3 regions of the Thaumasiovibrio clandestinus genome follow, and region 1 is predicted to be linked to each of the others. Evidence: predicted binding sites of a transcription regulator. Region 1 holds the regulator's gene; each other region holds the start of a gene.
What was found. Region 1 encodes CRP, which controls carbon source genes, mostly activating them, when cyclic AMP is high. Its sites were predicted from a motif close to TGTGANNNNNNTCACA; they were not measured.
Positions count from the first base shown of each region.

Region 2: the regulator CRP is predicted to act here: its motif matches at 2,436-2,451, upstream of mlc (sugar metabolism global transcriptional regulator Mlc).
Region 3: the regulator CRP is predicted to act here: its motif matches at 3,462-3,477, upstream of ACKLNH_RS10985 (YbgA family protein).

Region 1 covers NZ_JBLBVL010000009.1:101,601-106,895, forward strand. Annotated here, with positions in the region: gene astD (succinylglutamate-semialdehyde dehydrogenase) at 1-513, shown strand, start outside; gene ACKLNH_RS13550 (DUF1338 domain-containing protein) at 546-1,343, shown strand; gene crp (cAMP-activated global transcriptional regulator CRP) at 1,434-2,066, opposite strand; gene ACKLNH_RS13560 (OsmC family protein) at 2,326-2,730, shown strand; gene ACKLNH_RS13565 (phosphoribulokinase) at 2,811-3,680, opposite strand; gene ACKLNH_RS13570 (YheU family protein) at 3,740-3,970, opposite strand; gene ACKLNH_RS13575 (hydrolase) at 4,130-5,104, opposite strand; gene ACKLNH_RS13580 (TIGR02444 family protein) at 5,094-5,295, opposite strand, start outside.
Region 2 covers NZ_JBLBVL010000001.1:346,035-351,329, forward strand. Annotated here, with positions in the region: gene bioA (adenosylmethionine--8-amino-7-oxononanoate transaminase) at 1-417, shown strand, start outside; gene ACKLNH_RS01665 (LON peptidase substrate-binding domain-containing protein) at 455-1,024, shown strand; gene mlc (sugar metabolism global transcriptional regulator Mlc) at 1,131-2,360, opposite strand; gene asnS (asparagine--tRNA ligase) at 2,850-4,253, shown strand; gene ACKLNH_RS01680 (amino acid aminotransferase) at 4,499-5,295, shown strand, end outside.
Region 3 covers NZ_JBLBVL010000006.1:179,840-185,134, forward strand. Annotated here, with positions in the region: gene ACKLNH_RS10970 (SDR family NAD(P)-dependent oxidoreductase) at 1-533, opposite strand, end outside; gene ACKLNH_RS10975 (nuclear transport factor 2 family protein) at 530-967, opposite strand; gene phrB (deoxyribodipyrimidine photo-lyase) at 948-2,417, opposite strand; gene ACKLNH_RS10985 (YbgA family protein) at 2,428-3,369, opposite strand; gene ACKLNH_RS10990 (sugar O-acetyltransferase) at 3,624-4,181, opposite strand; gene ACKLNH_RS10995 (peptidylprolyl isomerase) at 4,334-4,825, shown strand; gene def (peptide deformylase) at 4,931-5,295, opposite strand, start outside.

The DNA.
Region 1 (5,295 bases):
GCGCCCTTTATGGGGCCGATGATATCCATAGATGCGGCACAAGCCATTATGCAGGCGCAGCAAGTGTTACTTGATATGGGGGCGACACCATTGGTGAAAGCGAGCCAGAGACAGGCGATCTTAACCCCTGCCTTACTCGATGTGACAGCTATCGACGCCTTGCCAGATGAAGAGTATTTTGGGCCATTACTGCAGGTGATTCGTTATCACACTTTTGATGAGGCGATAACAATGGCGAACCAGACTCGGTTTGGTTTGTCGGCTGGACTGCTCTCAACGGACGATGCGCAGTGGCATGAATTTATCGAACAGATCCATGCTGGGATTGTTAATCGAAATCGTCCACTCACGGGAGCCAGTAGCAGCGCCCCATTTGGTGGCCCAGGCGCGTCAGGTAATTTACGCCCTAGTGCCTACTACGCTGCCGATTATTGTGCGTACCCAATGGCGTCACTGGAAGCGGATCATGTGCAACTTCCTACACCACGCCTGCCGGGGTTATCCGACGAATAGGCCTGCTCGAAACGAGCGGCGACGGAGGCTTTATGTATCAAAGGATGTTTGAGTTGCTGTGGCAAGATTACGTTGAGCGTTTATGCCCATCGGCACAGAAGGTGCATCATTTACTGAGTGAGGGGGAGCCTTTACGCAATGATCACATTGCATTGCGCACCTTTAACTTGCCAGAGGTTGGTCTGGATGTGATTGCCGCGCCTTTCATTGCGATGGGCTATGTACATAGCGGTGAATACCACTTTGAACAGAAGAAACTTTATGCGGCACATTTTGAGCACCCTGATCCTCAAGCGCCAAAAGTGTTTATTAGTGAATTGCTGGTTGGGCAGTGCTCATGTGAGTTGCAACAAGCCGTACGGGCGTTGGTCGGCCAACTAAAAGCGCCACTTCCCCTGCACAGTGAGGTGCTGCAGCTAGGGCGTCCATGGTCACTGCCGTTGGATACCTATCAATTACTGGCGGCAGAGAGTGAGTATGCCGCTTGGGTTGCAGCCCATGGCTATGGGGCTAATCACTTTACCGTAAGTGTGAACCAGCTATCGACATTTGGTGATTTAGCGGCACTCAATTATTACCTTATGGAAAATGGCTTTGTTATTAACAGTGCAGGGGGAGAAATAAAGGGCTCAGAGAAAGTGATGCTGGAGCAATCTGCAACGATGGCTGATAAGGTGTTAGTGACGTTTGATGATGGTGAGTTGATGATCCCAGGTGGCTTTTATGAGTTTGCCAAGCGTTACCCTGATGGAAGGGGGAATTTGTATCATGGCTTTGTCACGGCATCCGCAGATAAGATTTTCGAGAGCACTTACAGTGTGACATCATGAGGGTCGACAACAAAAAAGCCAGTAGTTATGCACTACTGGCTCTTAAAACTGTCAGCGTACTTTAAGACGAGACATTACATCATGAGATGATTAACGCGTACCGTATACCACGATTGTTTTACCGTGTGCAGAGATTAGATTCTGCTCTTCTAGCATCTTCAAGATACGACCAACGGTTTCACGCGAACAACCAACAATTTGACCAATCTCTTGACGAGTAATTTTGATCTGCATGCCGTCTGGGTGAGTCATAGCGTCAGGTTGACGAGCAAGATTCAACAGAGTTTGTGCAATACGGCCAGTTACATCCAAGAATGCAAGGTCGCCAACTTTTTGGCTGGTGACTTGAAGACGGTTTGCCATCTGTGCAGATAGACGCATTAGGATGTCTGGGTTGACTTGGATCAGTTGACGGAATTTCTTGTAAGAAATTTCTGCAACTTCACAAGGTGACTTCGCTCGAACCCATGCTGTACGCTCTTGACCTTCTTCAAATAGCCCTAACTCGCCAATGAAGTCTCCCTGATTAAGGTAAGAAAGAATCATCTCTTTACCTTCTTCATCTTTGATAAGAACTGCAACAGAACCTTTTACGATGTAGTAAAGGGTTTCACCCTTTTCGCCTGCATGAATCAAAGTACTTTTTGATGGGTACTTATGAATATGACAATGAGATAGGAACCATTCTAAAGTTGGATCAGTTTGCGGTTTACCTGGAACCATATAAATAACTTCCTCTGCGTTTGTTGCCCTACAACGATATCCTTATAATTGAGGGGTAACTCAATGAATGCGGTGCGTTGTCTAGGATTACGAAGCCCGTCGCACAAATGCTGGCGTGCTTGCTAATTTTGTCCATTGAGTTTACCGTGTTTTGGCGCTCATTTCTTGATATAGATCGATCAGAAATGAGCATTTATTAGTCATAAGTGTGCACATGATCACACACTGACGAGATAGTTGGCATTTGCGGGAGAGTAGTATGCAGTCACGCGTGAAATGGGTAGAAGGAATGACGTTCTTAGGGCAGTCAGATTCTGGTCATAGTGTTGTAATGGACGGAAATGGTGGAGAAAAAGCCCCAAGCCCAATGGAGCTAGTATTGATGGCGGCGGGCGGCTGTAGCTCCGTCGATGTGGTTGACGGGCTAAAGAGTGCTGGTCAGCTTGTTAGTGGTTGTGAGGCGACATTAAGCTCAGCTCGTCGTGATGTTGCGCCACGTTATTTTACCGCGGTGAATGTCCATTTTATCGTCATAGGGCATCAGATTGACTCCAGTATTGTAGAGCGTGTTGTCGCTGAATCATTAGAGAAGTATTGCTCGGTTTGTTTAATGCTGGGTAAAGGCGTCGAAATGACCCATTCCTATGAGGTGATTGAGGCATAACCCACCGGAAAAGGCGAGGGGAGCCATCTCCTCGTTAACCAGCGCAGCATGACTGTCTTGCGGCACCAGCATTAAACGGGTTAGCCGACTTTGCCTGTTTCGATGAGGTTGTGAATTAACGGGCGCATGATTAGCTCCATCGCAAAGCTCATTTTTCCGCCAGGGACAACAATGGTATTGTGCCGTGACATAAATGATCCTTGTATCATGGAAAGCAGGTAAGGAAAGTCGACGTTTTTAATGCCTCGAAAGCGAATCACAACAAAGCTCTCGTCCAAGGAGGGGATGCCTTTTGCGTTGAGAGGGTTTGATGTATCGACAGTGGGGACGCGCTGAAAGTTGATATGCGTGCGTGAAAACTGTGGCGTGATATAACTCAGGTAGTCGTCCATGGAGCGGATAATTGACTCCGTTACGGCTTCGCGTGAATGCCCTCTGTCACGTGTGTCTCGTACAAATTTTTGAATCCACTCTAAGTTGACAATAGGTACCATGCCAATGAGCAGGTCGACATGTTGAGCAACATTGGTTTCGCCATCAACAATCCCACCATGTAGCCCTTCGTAAAAGAGGACGTCACTGTTGTCAGGGAGTGTTTGCCACGGGGTAAATGTGCCTGGCATCAGGTTATAAGGGACTGCCTCATCAAACGTGTGCAAGTAGCGGCGGAACTGCCCGGTGCCACTCTCACCATATTGGCGGAAAAAGCGTTCGAGTGCTTCAAAATCATTGGCAGCAGGGCCAAAGTAGCTGATGTGGCGCCCCTGCTCTTTAGCTTTGCGAATTTCGATATCCATTTCTGGGCGAGTAAAACGGTGAAAGCTATCCCCTTCAAGCCAAGCAGGCGTTATCTGCATCATATTAAACATTTTTCGAAACGCTTCTGACGTGGTGGTCGTTCCTGCGCCGGATGAGCCTGTTACCGCGATAATCGGATGCTTTGCAGACATATTTGGTCCATTTTATTCACATGGGTGAAGCATGTTATTAACAGTTTGGGCGGATAATATCAAGTGTCTGCAAGACTTCTGAGATCGCGGCGAAGTTTTATATCGACGCTTTCATGTAATTCAGAGTAAACAATGACCGCTTCGCCATTCTGCAGTAAGCCTTTTAGATTTGCGACTTTTTGGCTAAGGCTGAGTTCGGATTCACCGTAGTCGGTTCCTTCGCGTAAGGCGTAGTTTTCGAGTAGGTTATCGAGGGTTTCTGGATCGATTTGTTGCCAAGGTATAATCATGTTGAATGTCGCCATTAGAAAACGGAAGAATGGTATCACTTAACAGTGTGGTTAACAGTGCGTTGATTACCGCACATGTTGAGCTTCTCATCGTAGTTGGTATTGATAACTTACTTCATTGTATAAGGTCAAGGTTTGGCAGTGGTTAAGGTGCTGGGTTTAGACTGAATAAGCGTTAAACCAGAATGGTACCGTCTGCTCTAACCAAAACACTGGCCGTAACACAGAGCCAGTAATAAAGCCTACATGACCACCGTGAGAGAGCAGCTGATACTCAATATTTTCTGGAAGCTGTGTTGTCGCCGGGATCACCGCTTCATCCATAAAAGGATCATCACTAGCGTGAATAATGCGTAGTGGTTGTGTGATGCGGTGCAACTTGTTGATACCACTGCACTGTTGATAGTAGTCATCGGCACTGTGAAACCCATTCAGTGGGGCAGTGACCTTGTCATCAAATTGCCAGAGGTCAGGCAGGGCGGATATGGCTGCGGGTGACAGAGTAAAGGCCTCTGGGTGGCGCGCGGCTTTATAGGCCGCGTTTCGTTTGAGTGAACGCAGCAAGTAGGTTTGATAAACCTGAGAAAAGCCGTGTTGAATACGGTTAGCGCAGCTGCTTAAATCCAATGGCGCAGAGATAACTTGGGCTGCATCGATGGCCGATTCGGATTGGTACTGCGCGAGGTAGTTGATAAGCATGTTCCCCCCCAGCGAGATCCCAACCGCAAATACTTGGCGTTGAGGGTGGTGGCGACGTAGCCATTGCAACACAAAGCGGGCATCTTTGGTTTGCCCGGAGTGGTAACTTTGCGGATAGTGATTTGGTTCACCACTACATCCACGAAAATGCATCATGACCCCGAGCCAGCCTTGCTGAGCAGCTGCATGCAAAAGGCCGTTGGCATAAGGACTGTAAAAACAGCCTTCTAAACCGTGGAAAAGGACAAATAGCGGCGCGTTTGGCGCCACTGTTTCAGCGGTCCACGCAAGGTCAATAAAGTCACCATCCGGTGTCGTGAGCCGTTGAGTGCGCGGCACAAACAAAGCTTCTCGGCGAAGAAATCGAGGTAACAAGGTTTGCAGGTGCGGGTTGCGAATCCCCTTGGCAGGACGAAAGTGATGACTATGAACCATACAAGCCTTTAATGAGCGGTTCTGCACCAAGCTGCAAGCAGTAGTATGCTAAGTTGCCGGGCTGTGCGTCGGCGTCATTTTGCGCGAGGCGAAAGGCTTCGACAGTACGGAGCAGATCTTCTTGTTGCTGCTGCTCCAACTTGAGTTCAAAGTTGAGAAGTTGCTGGTAGCCCGTTGACTTTAACTGTGAC
Region 2 (5,295 bases), on a different contig from region 1:
AAGCAGGTTGCTGATACAGTCTGTCGCGGCGAAGCTGGGTGTTTTATGCATGGGCCGACGTTTATGGCAAACCCATTAGCGTGTGCGGTAGCCAATGAAAGCCTCGCGTTACTTCAAAACAATCAGTGGCAACAACAAGTTCAAGACATCGAAGCAGTGTTTGCAGACCAATTACCAAAATTAAACCAGTACGCTATGGTAAAAGAGACGCGTTGGTTAGGGGCGATTGGTGTGGTCGAACTAAATCAACCGGTTGATATGATTAAAATACAGCAGCACTTTGTTTCTCAAGGCGTTTGGATCCGCCCTTTTGGGAAGCTCATCTATATGATGCCGCCCTATATCATTAGCAAAAATCAGTTAATTCAGCTCATTGATGCCGTCGAATCAGCAATACAACTAAACCTAACGGCATAAAGCGACGTATAACAGGGAAAAGACAATGGAGCCATTGATGAGTCATTACCTTTTCCCTTTGCCGATCATACTGTTGCCAGGCGGGATCACTAACCTGCGTATTTTTGAGCCACGCTATCTACGCCTCATCAAAGAGTGTGCGGCTAATCATACGGGGTTTGTGCTCGCGATGACTGAAAATGCTCAAATCAGTCCACTGGGTACACTCGTGCGCGTCATCGATTATCAACAGCGCGACGACCACTTGCTAGGCGTAACCATTAAAGCGAGTCATATCGTCAAAGCGAGCAATACTCACCAGCAGCAAGATGGATTATGGGTCGCAGATACCGAACGGCAACCCTATTGGCTTGAACAAGAAGAGCGAACAATCGGGCAGAGTGCGCCGCTAACGACAAGTTTGCAAACGCTGTTTAATGATAACCCGGCACTGGCCGGGCTGTATGCAAACCCAGCATTTACTGATCCGGCTTGGGTTTGCTGTCGGTGGTTGGAGTTAATTCCTTTATCCGCTGCGCAGATGCAATGGTGTTTGGCTCAACATGATCACACTGAGGTGCAGCGATATCTGCTATCCATGCTTTTTGATAGCACACCACCTCATTAATCACCTTAGAGACAAACCCTTGATGCAACCCTTGTGAAGTCTGAACACTGCTTGCTGAAATACTGGTTGATAGAATTTCTTTCTGCTCAACGCAGACTGGCCCCTTTCAACCGTCGATCATTTTCATCAGCAGGCTGCCATCGTACATCGCTCTTTTCACTAACGCTGCACCTGGCATTGTCGCTTGAGTATAAAACGAGCTCTCTTCAAGTTGAAGATTCTGGCAATAAGCTGGCAATGCACTGCTCTCAATGCATTCACGAATCGCAGGGTAAAGCACCTTTTTCGCTCGGTTAAACTCCCCGCCAATCAAGATTTTCTCTGGGTTGAACAAGTTCACCATAATGGCGATGGCTTGACCCAAGTTATGCCCAAGCTCAATAATCACTTGCCGAGCAAGGGGGTCATTGGCCACGGCGGCTTCACATATCCGTTCGATGGTTATTGCCCCACCATGCAGAGACGAGGGTCTTGGCTCGGCGGGTTTGGCTTCATTAAGCATTTCATTAACTTGGTCTTTCACCGCTTGTGGGCTTGCCACCGTTTCTAAACAGCCATAGTTACCACAAAAGCACTTCTTACCAAACGGCTTGATTTGAATATGCCCTAGCTCACCAACATTACCCAAACGGCCTTGCAACACCGTTCCATCGAGCACGATTCCGGCCCCTATTCCATGATGAATAGAGATTAAAATGGAGTTTTCTGCTTCGCGCGAGTGGCCAAACAATCTTTCAGCCAGTGCCCAAGCGTGAGTATCGTTGGCGATAAAAACGGGCAATCCCGTCGCTTCATGGATACGCGGCCCTAATGGCATGTTCTTAATGTTGTAGTGTGGCATCTGCAGCACGACACCTTCTTGCGCATTAATCAATCCTGGCAAAGAAATCGCAATACTTGTCACTCGATCAACTTCTTTCACGTGACGAGCAAAAAAGGTATTAATTTCTGAAATAATCTTTTGCAACAATGGTTCTTGCTCAGTATCACTAAGATTATGTCGCTCATCAATCAGCAAATCACCACCGTGCTCATGCAACGCTATAGTCAAGTAGCCCCGACCTAAGCGAATTGACATAAACTGCCATCCTTCATTTAAGGTTTTTAGCCCGATAGCAGGTCGCCCACGGCTCGCAGGTTCAATAATTTGGGTTTCTTGGATCAGATGCGCATCCATCAACTCACGCGTGATCTTCGTTATACTAGCAGGTGCAAGTTGGCTGCGTTTAGACAACTCTATTCTGGAGATAGGTCCTTGCTGATCGATAAGTCGATACACACTTCCCGCATTATTACGTTTTATATGATCAATATGACCAGGTTGGGCAAGATACATCCCGACACTCCAATAAATGATAATTTTCTATTTTTTTACTTTGCGAAGAAATTGTTAAGTCACTTAGCGCTTTCGCGTGAGCATTGTCACGTTAATTCTTAAATGCACACATAAAACGCAAAAAAATAACATCTTAAACCACGAAAAAAAGCCGTTTATTTTTTAACGGAAAATATCTAGTTTAGAACCACTCTATGTGAAAAGCGTTAGTTTACATGATTAGAGGGAATATTCCTCCTTGCCTGAGTGATAAATTTCATTCCATCAATAACCGACATCGCCGAGTCAAATCAACGGCTATTTCCTTAAAAACAGGTTGTCTGATGAAGTCTTAACCATCTGGGGGCATCGATTACTGACTTATTTTAGGAAAATCACCGTTAACTTCTCAACAAGGGTTGAAGCTGGCGGCAAGAAAGGTAAGATGCGTACTTTAAGATAAATTAACTATCAGCACATGTTCGTGCCCTCATGGAGTATTATTTTAGCATGACGACTTACGCGCCTGTAACAGACGTGCTGAGCGGAAAAATCGCTATCGACAGTGAAATCACTGTTCGTGGCTGGATTCGCTCGCGTCGAGATTCCAAAGCTGGGATCTCTTTCCTTGCCATTTATGACGGCTCTTGTTTCGACCCGATTCAGGCCGTGGTCCCGAATGAACTGAATAATTACAATGATGAAGTATTGAAGCTGACCACCGGTTGTTCAGTTGAAGTGACGGGTAAAGTTGTCGCCTCTCCAGCTAAAGGCCAAGATTTCGAACTTGCCGCGACCAATGTAAACGTGGTTGGCTGGGTAGAAGATGCTGACACATACCCAATGGCAAAAACACGCCACTCTATTGAGTATTTGCGTGAAGTAGCACACCTTCGTCCGCGTACCAATGTGATCGGTGCCGTTGCCCGCGTGCGTAACTGCCTATCGCAAGCGATTCACCGCTTCTACCACGAGCAAGGTTACTTCTGGATGTCTGCGCCACTCATCACCGCCGCTGATGCAGAAGGTGCGGGTGAGATGTTCCGCGTATCAACATTAGATTTGGTTAACACACCAATGACCGACGCTGGCGACGTTGACTTTGACAAAGATTTCTTTGGTAAAGAGACATTCCTGACCGTTTCTGGCCAGTTGAATGCAGAAACTTACGCGTGTGCATTAAGCAAAGTGTACACCTTCGGCCCAACGTTCCGTGCAGAAAACTCAAACACCAGCCGTCACTTAGCTGAGTTCTGGATGGTAGAGCCTGAAGTGGCGTTTGCCGACCTAGACGATGCCGCCAAATTGGCTGAAGACATGCTGAAATATGTTTTCAAAGCAGTGCTGGAAGAGCGTCGTGACGATCTTGAGTTCTTTGCCCAACGCATTAATAAAGAAGCGATCACGCGTCTAGAACAGTTCGTAACGTCTGATTTTGCGCAGGTTGATTACACTGATGCAATCCAGATCCTTAAAGATTCTGGCCGTGAGTTTGAGTTCGACGTTGAGTGGGGCATTGATATGTCTTCTGAACACGAGCGTTACCTTGCAGAAGAACACTTTAAAGCACCGGTCGTGGTGAAAAACTACCCGAAAGATATTAAAGCCTTCTACATGCGCATGAATGATGATGGTAAAACCGTCGCTGCGATGGACGTTCTTGCCCCAGGTATTGGCGAAATCATTGGTGGCTCACAGCGTGAAGAACGTCTAGAGCTGCTTGATAAGCGTATGGTAGAGATGGGTATCGACCCTGAGCACATGAACTGGTATCGCGATCTACGTCGCTACGGCACTGTGCCTCATGCTGGCTTTGGTTTAGGTTTTGAGCGCTTAGTCTCTTATGTAACAGGCATGGCTAACATCCGTGATGTAATCCCATTCCCACGTGCACCACGCTCTGCAAACTTCTAAGCTTTGACTTAGATAATCTTTAAAAGGGCTGCCTAAACGCAGCCCTTATTTATCTTTACCCTTATTTACCTTTAAAATAGCAACATAATGTTGTACTCACCCATCACACTTAAAGACACGCTTCCCTTTCACTTCTTCTTATCAATACACTGAGCATTAAAAAATTTTTATAACAAGGCATTGCGCTCAATGATAAGCAAAAGTATAAAGGAGAGAGTCTTTTCACTAACACATGGACGACGAAAATGTTTGAGAAAATTGTTGCCGCTCCAGCGGATCCTATCTTGGGCTTAACGGAAGAGTTTAAAAGCGATCCACGCCCCGAAAAAATTAACCTAGGGGTTGGTATTTATAAAAATGAAGCTGGCAACACGCCGGTTCTCGCCACAGTAAAAAAAGCGGAAGCCATCCTTCTAGAAAAAGAGACCACCAAGTCTTACCTGAGTATTCCAGGCACAGCAGAATACGGCCTAGCCGTACAGCAGCTACTGTTTGGTGCTGATGCACAAATCATTGCAGATAAGCGAGCACAAACGGCTCAAGCTCCTGGTGGAACGGGCGCGCTGCGTCTTGCTGCCGAATTCATTAAACGCCAGCTCGGCGATGTAAAGGTTTGGCTCAGTAATCCAACATGGGCTAACCATAACGGCGTATTTACTGCCGCAGGTTTAGAAACAACGCAATATAGCTATTACGACGCAGAAGCCAAGGACATGGACTTTGCATCGGCGTTAGCGGATCTGCAAAACGCATCGGCCGGTGATGTCGTTCTACTTCACGGTTGCTGTCATAACCCAACAGGTATTGATCCCACGACTGAACAGTGGCAACAACTGGCACAGCTCTGTGCTGAAAAACAGCTTCTACCTATGTTTGATTTTGCTTATCAAGGCTTCGCTAAGGGTGTAGAAGAAGATGCGCAAGGCTTGCGTATTTTTGCTGAAACCTGCCGTAACCTGCTTGTTGCTAGCTCATTCTCAAAGAACTTCGGTCTGTATAACGAACGTGTCGGTGCGTTTACGCTTGTTGCTGATACCAGCGC
Region 3 (5,295 bases), on a different contig from region 1:
TCGGTTAATGGTGTTTCTATGAACCCTGGACAAACCAGCGACACATCAACCCCCTTACTTGCCAAATCTACAGATAACGTTGATGCCAAATAACGTAACGCCGCTTTCGATGCGCCGTAGGCTTCAGCTCTAGGAAGCGGAACATAGTCCGCACTTGAACCAATCAGAACAAGGTGAGTACGGAGACGAAACTTTGCCTGCAATGCCTCTATGCAATTCACAACACCAAAAAAATTTGTCTCGAACACCCGTCTGAACAAGGCAGAATCCAACTCGCCATGCTCGATATATTCGCAACTACCCGCGTTCAAAATAATCAGTTCGCAATCAGGCACATTTTCCAGCGCTTGGTGCACCTGCTCACTGTCTGTCACATCAAAACACACTGCATGGACGTTATTAATCTGGGTGATCGATTCTAATTTGGCAGCATTCCGACCACAGGCATACACCTCCCACCCTTGCTCGGCATAGTCACGCATCAGTTGATAGCCTAATCCGGACGTTGCGCCGGTTATCAGTACGCGGCTCATTGTCCTAACCGCTTTTTAATTGCTGCAATAATTCGCCCCAACACTGGCAGCCCCTCATACAGCAACGCGCCGAGGTCAAAATAGTCGCGATGGTAAACCACTCGCTTGTCTGAAAACTCTAAATAAGTACACCCCTCCACACGTCGCAAGCGACCACTCTCCACTTGAGGGTGAGACAATGTCATCACCCAGCGAACATAAGCAGAGCCGTCATCACCAGCCGAGTGCAATATTTTAAAATCGCACTCATTGATGTTGCGATACAACTCTTCAAAATACGCTTTAAGCGCCTGACTACCTTCGATTCTATGTGCGGGATCCTCGAAGACAATATCGGGGTGGTAAAGCTCATCAAGAGAATGCAAATTGTGTTTGTTCAACTGGCCATAAATATCAACGAATTTCCCTAGCGCATCAGATTGCATTGTTCTCATTTTGGCTCTCCTCCCAGCGCGCTTTCGCTTGTTTGAAACGGTCAATCGACATTAAACGCGCTTTCGCATGGTCAACAATCGGCAACATATACCCTGCTTCTATACACCCTTCCCACCGCTCTGGCTGGTGGAGGTACTTATCAGGACAACATGTTAGCTCTGGTATCCACTTACGGATAAAGATGCCTTTAGGATCATAATTCTTTCCTTGTGTGGTGGGATTAAATACCCTGAAATAGGGTTGTGCATCCGTCCCCGTCGACGCGGCCCACTGCCACCCTCCATTATTGGAGGCGTAATCCCCATCCACGAGTTGAGACATAAAGTAGCGCTCCCCTTCTCGCCAATCTAGTTGCAGATCTTTGGTTAAGAAACTCGCCACTATCATACGCAAGCGATTATGCATCCACCCTGTTGTATTGAGTTGCCGCATCGCTGCATCCACAATCGGGAATCCGGTTTTGCCCTGCTGCCACGCTTGAAGTAATGACGGCGATTCATGCCAATCCACGCCTGCTGTCCATGCAACAAATGGCTGGCCTTGACTCAGTGATGGATATGCCGCGCTCAAGTGTTTATAGAACTCGCGCCAAATTAGCTCATTTAGCCATACAAATTGACCGCTATCTTGGCTCTCTAAACTATTAGGGTACTCCCGCATCAATGCGTTAAGACACTGCCGCGCCGACAACGCGCCAATCGCCAAATAAGGTGATAATTGACTGGTTCCATCACGGGCTGGATAATCCCTGTCTTGAGCATACTGTGCGGCTTTGTGCTGACAAAATTCCGAAAGAAGAGCATATATTGCGTTATCAGCGACTGGATAGTTCGAGCTTGAAACTTTAGGGTACTTAAATTCAATCTCAGGCAACTCAACGCCGTAATTTTCCGCATTCAGAGGGGGAGTTTGCCTGGCCAGCGGTGACGGCACCAGAGCAACATTTTGCGCATTCGATAACAGCTGCTGAACCCACGCACGACGATAAGGCGTAAATACCCGATAACACGTACCCGACCCATTGAGTACCGAGCCCGGCGGCAATATGCAGCTATCATCAAAGGATCTAAATTTGATTGCTTCTTCTGTCAGTGTTCTCTCCACCAACACATCACGACGAACTTCGTTCAGTTCATACTCTCGATTGCAATAGAGGTGCGTAGCACCATGCTGCTGACAAACGCTTTTCAGTAATGTAGGCACCTGCGCATAACTATCACAGCTCAGGTAATAAAGGGGGACATGACATTGCTGTGCTTGTCGCCTAAGATAAGCAAGCCGTCGTGCGATGAGATCGGCTTGAATTGGAGCGAGATGATGCGCTTGCCACTGAGTTGGAGTAGCAATATAGACGAGGATTAAGTCGCTATGGTGCTGCGCCGCATTATGCAGCGCGGTGTTATCGACTAGGCGTAAATCGCGTCTTAGCCAGATCACTGCTCGACTCATCCTACCCTCCTTACAGACCGTATCTTAATTTAAGCTCTTGGGGGTAAGGATGAAGGTACACTTGGCTCAGCAGGTACTCATCAGGGTAAGTATTAAGATAATGGTTAACTAAGGTGAGAACACCTAATAGCGGCAAGTCTCCTACACGATAATCCATAATCACACGGGCTAACTCTGCTTTCTGCTCTTTAGACAGGTACTTCTTAAAGTAACCCTGAATATGTTGCAGTACACACGTATTGTTCTTTTTGTTAGCCCGTAACTGCAGTGCTTGCATAAACTGCAAACGGTATTCGACAAAGAACTCTTCGAGTTCATATTTAGCAATCGATGCGACCAGCCGTCCAAGATTACGATACGCCTGCTGACTGTGCGCCATTAACATCAGCTTATAACGCGAGTGAAAATCAATGATCGCTTTTGCGCTCAAGTCTGCCGTAGATGTATACAGATCGTTTAGCGCAAACACTCGCAACACAAAGTTTTCTCGCAAAATAGGATCTTGCAAGCGACCATCTTCCTCGACGGGTAACCAAGGATACATCTGCATTAGTGCTTGAGTGTACAGCCCTACGGTTCCACCGGGGATCGTATTGCCATTCTCTATATAGAGCTTTACCCGCTCCATGCCACAAGTCGGCGATTTTGCGCACACCACATAACCGCACAGTTGAGATAACGATGGTAGCTTTTTCTCAGCAAATGCTTTCATTGCTGCGGTAAAGTCATCATCAATATCTTTGGTGCTCACCAGCCGAATATCATCGTCTCTTTCCACCAAACGGATAGCGGGCCGGGGTGTTCCCATACCTATCGCCATTTCAGGACAAACAGGCTTAAACTCAAAGAACTTTGTCAGTTCATCTGTCACAAATCGGTTGCGTTTATGTCCACCATCGAACCGTACCTTTTCCCCCAGTACGCAAGCACTTATACCCACAGGTATCGACATCACTCTCTCCATCGTTAGTTCCGCTTAGCTATATATACAGCGTAGTGGGTAATAACGATCACTTGGTTTTCGCGAGAGTTTGTTTTCTGTAATGTGACTGGAGACACGTGAAAATGTACGACACTGAGCTTCTCTCTGCCGTTTTAATCAGGCAACGGCTTGAATTAAATCCGCCCTTATCCAGTAGTAGCTTCTCATCGGTTTTAGAGTGCCCCCTCAGGCACTCAATGTGAGTAGTTAGGTCGGGTGAGTAGTTAGGCAGGAATTTGCTTAATGACTTTTGCCGGATTGCCGCCAATGACCACATTGTCATCGAAGCTTTTTGTAACAACAGCACCAGAGGCGACGACCACGTTATTGCCCAACGTCACCCCTGGATTTATCGTTGCGTTACCGCCTATCCAACAATCATCACCGATAGTAATTGGTTTGGCATATTCTAAACCATCTCTTCTCTCAACCGGATCTAACGGGTGCGTTGCGGTATAGATCCCGACTTGCGGCGCAATGAAACAGTTATCACCAATACGAACTTCAGCCACGTCTAAAATAACGCAACCGAAATTAGCATAGAAATTTTCACCGACATGAATATTCTCGCCATAATCACAATTGAATGACGATTCAATGTGGATGACTTCTCCAGTTGAACCGAACAAAGATTTGAGGATGCGCATTCTTTTTTCAGGGTGTGCCGCACTGGTAGCGTTGAATTGCTCAGTTGCCAAGCGTGCTTTTAATCGCAACTCAACCAACGTCGAATCACTTGCGTCATAATACTGACCTGCAAGCATTTTTTCTTTTTCTTCCACTATCAACATACTCCAATTTAGTGGTTTTTATAGTTACCTCTTCAGGTATACCTCAAAAAGTATTCTTCGGCTATGACGGTTTCCGCTGTCGCTTCAAGAGCTAATTTCGTATACTGCCGCACTTCACTGAAACCACCGTGGTCACTGCTCTTATGATTATTTTTACTACCAATCTAGGCGACATTGAAATTGAACTGAATATGGGTAAAGCGCCTGTCAGCTCCAGAAACTTTTTAAAATACTGCCAAGACGGTTTCTATGAAGGTACAACTTTTCATCGTGTAATCAAAGGCTTTATGATTCAAGGTGGCGGTTTAACAGAAGATATGCAAGAAAAGGTGACACGTCCGGCGATTACTAACGAAGCCAATCGGGGCCTTAAAAACACCATTGGCACTATCGCTATGGCACGTACCGATGCGCCGCATTCTGCCACTGCACAATTTTTTATTAATTTGGCAGACAATGATTTTCTCGACCACACAGCGACCACCAATTTAGGCTGGGGTTATGCTGTATTTGGAAAAGTGACTGCTGGTATGGATATCGTCAACAACATTGCAAATGTGAAAACCACATCCAAGCTGGGTCATGATGATGTACCCTGCGATGCCATTATTATTGAAAAGGTCACAATTAAGTAACGGCTGTATTTGGCAACATTACTGCTGCAACGAATGCCCTTTGTGCGCCACTGTCATTAACGGCCACAAAAGGGCTTAACGGCACACAAAAGGCGAATACGCTGACTATACGCGCTGTTGCGCTTTAACGTATTTTTTCACTTTCTTCATCGCCATTTGACGCTTTAACGGTGAAAGATAATCAATAAACAAATTACCCGCTAAATGGTCAATTTCATGCTGCATAGCAATGGCGAGGAACTCATCATTCTCGATGGTGATCGCTTGTCCATCGCGATCTAGCGCTGAAACAACCACAGATGTATATCGCTCTACATCAGCGTAATAATCCGGAACCGATAAACACCCTTCTTGTCCCATCGCCAAATTCGTGCCACTGACAACTTCAGGGTTGACCAATATCAGAGGTTCATCGCGACTTTCGGACAGGTCAATAACGACAACCGCCTCTTTGCGCCCCACTTGAGTAG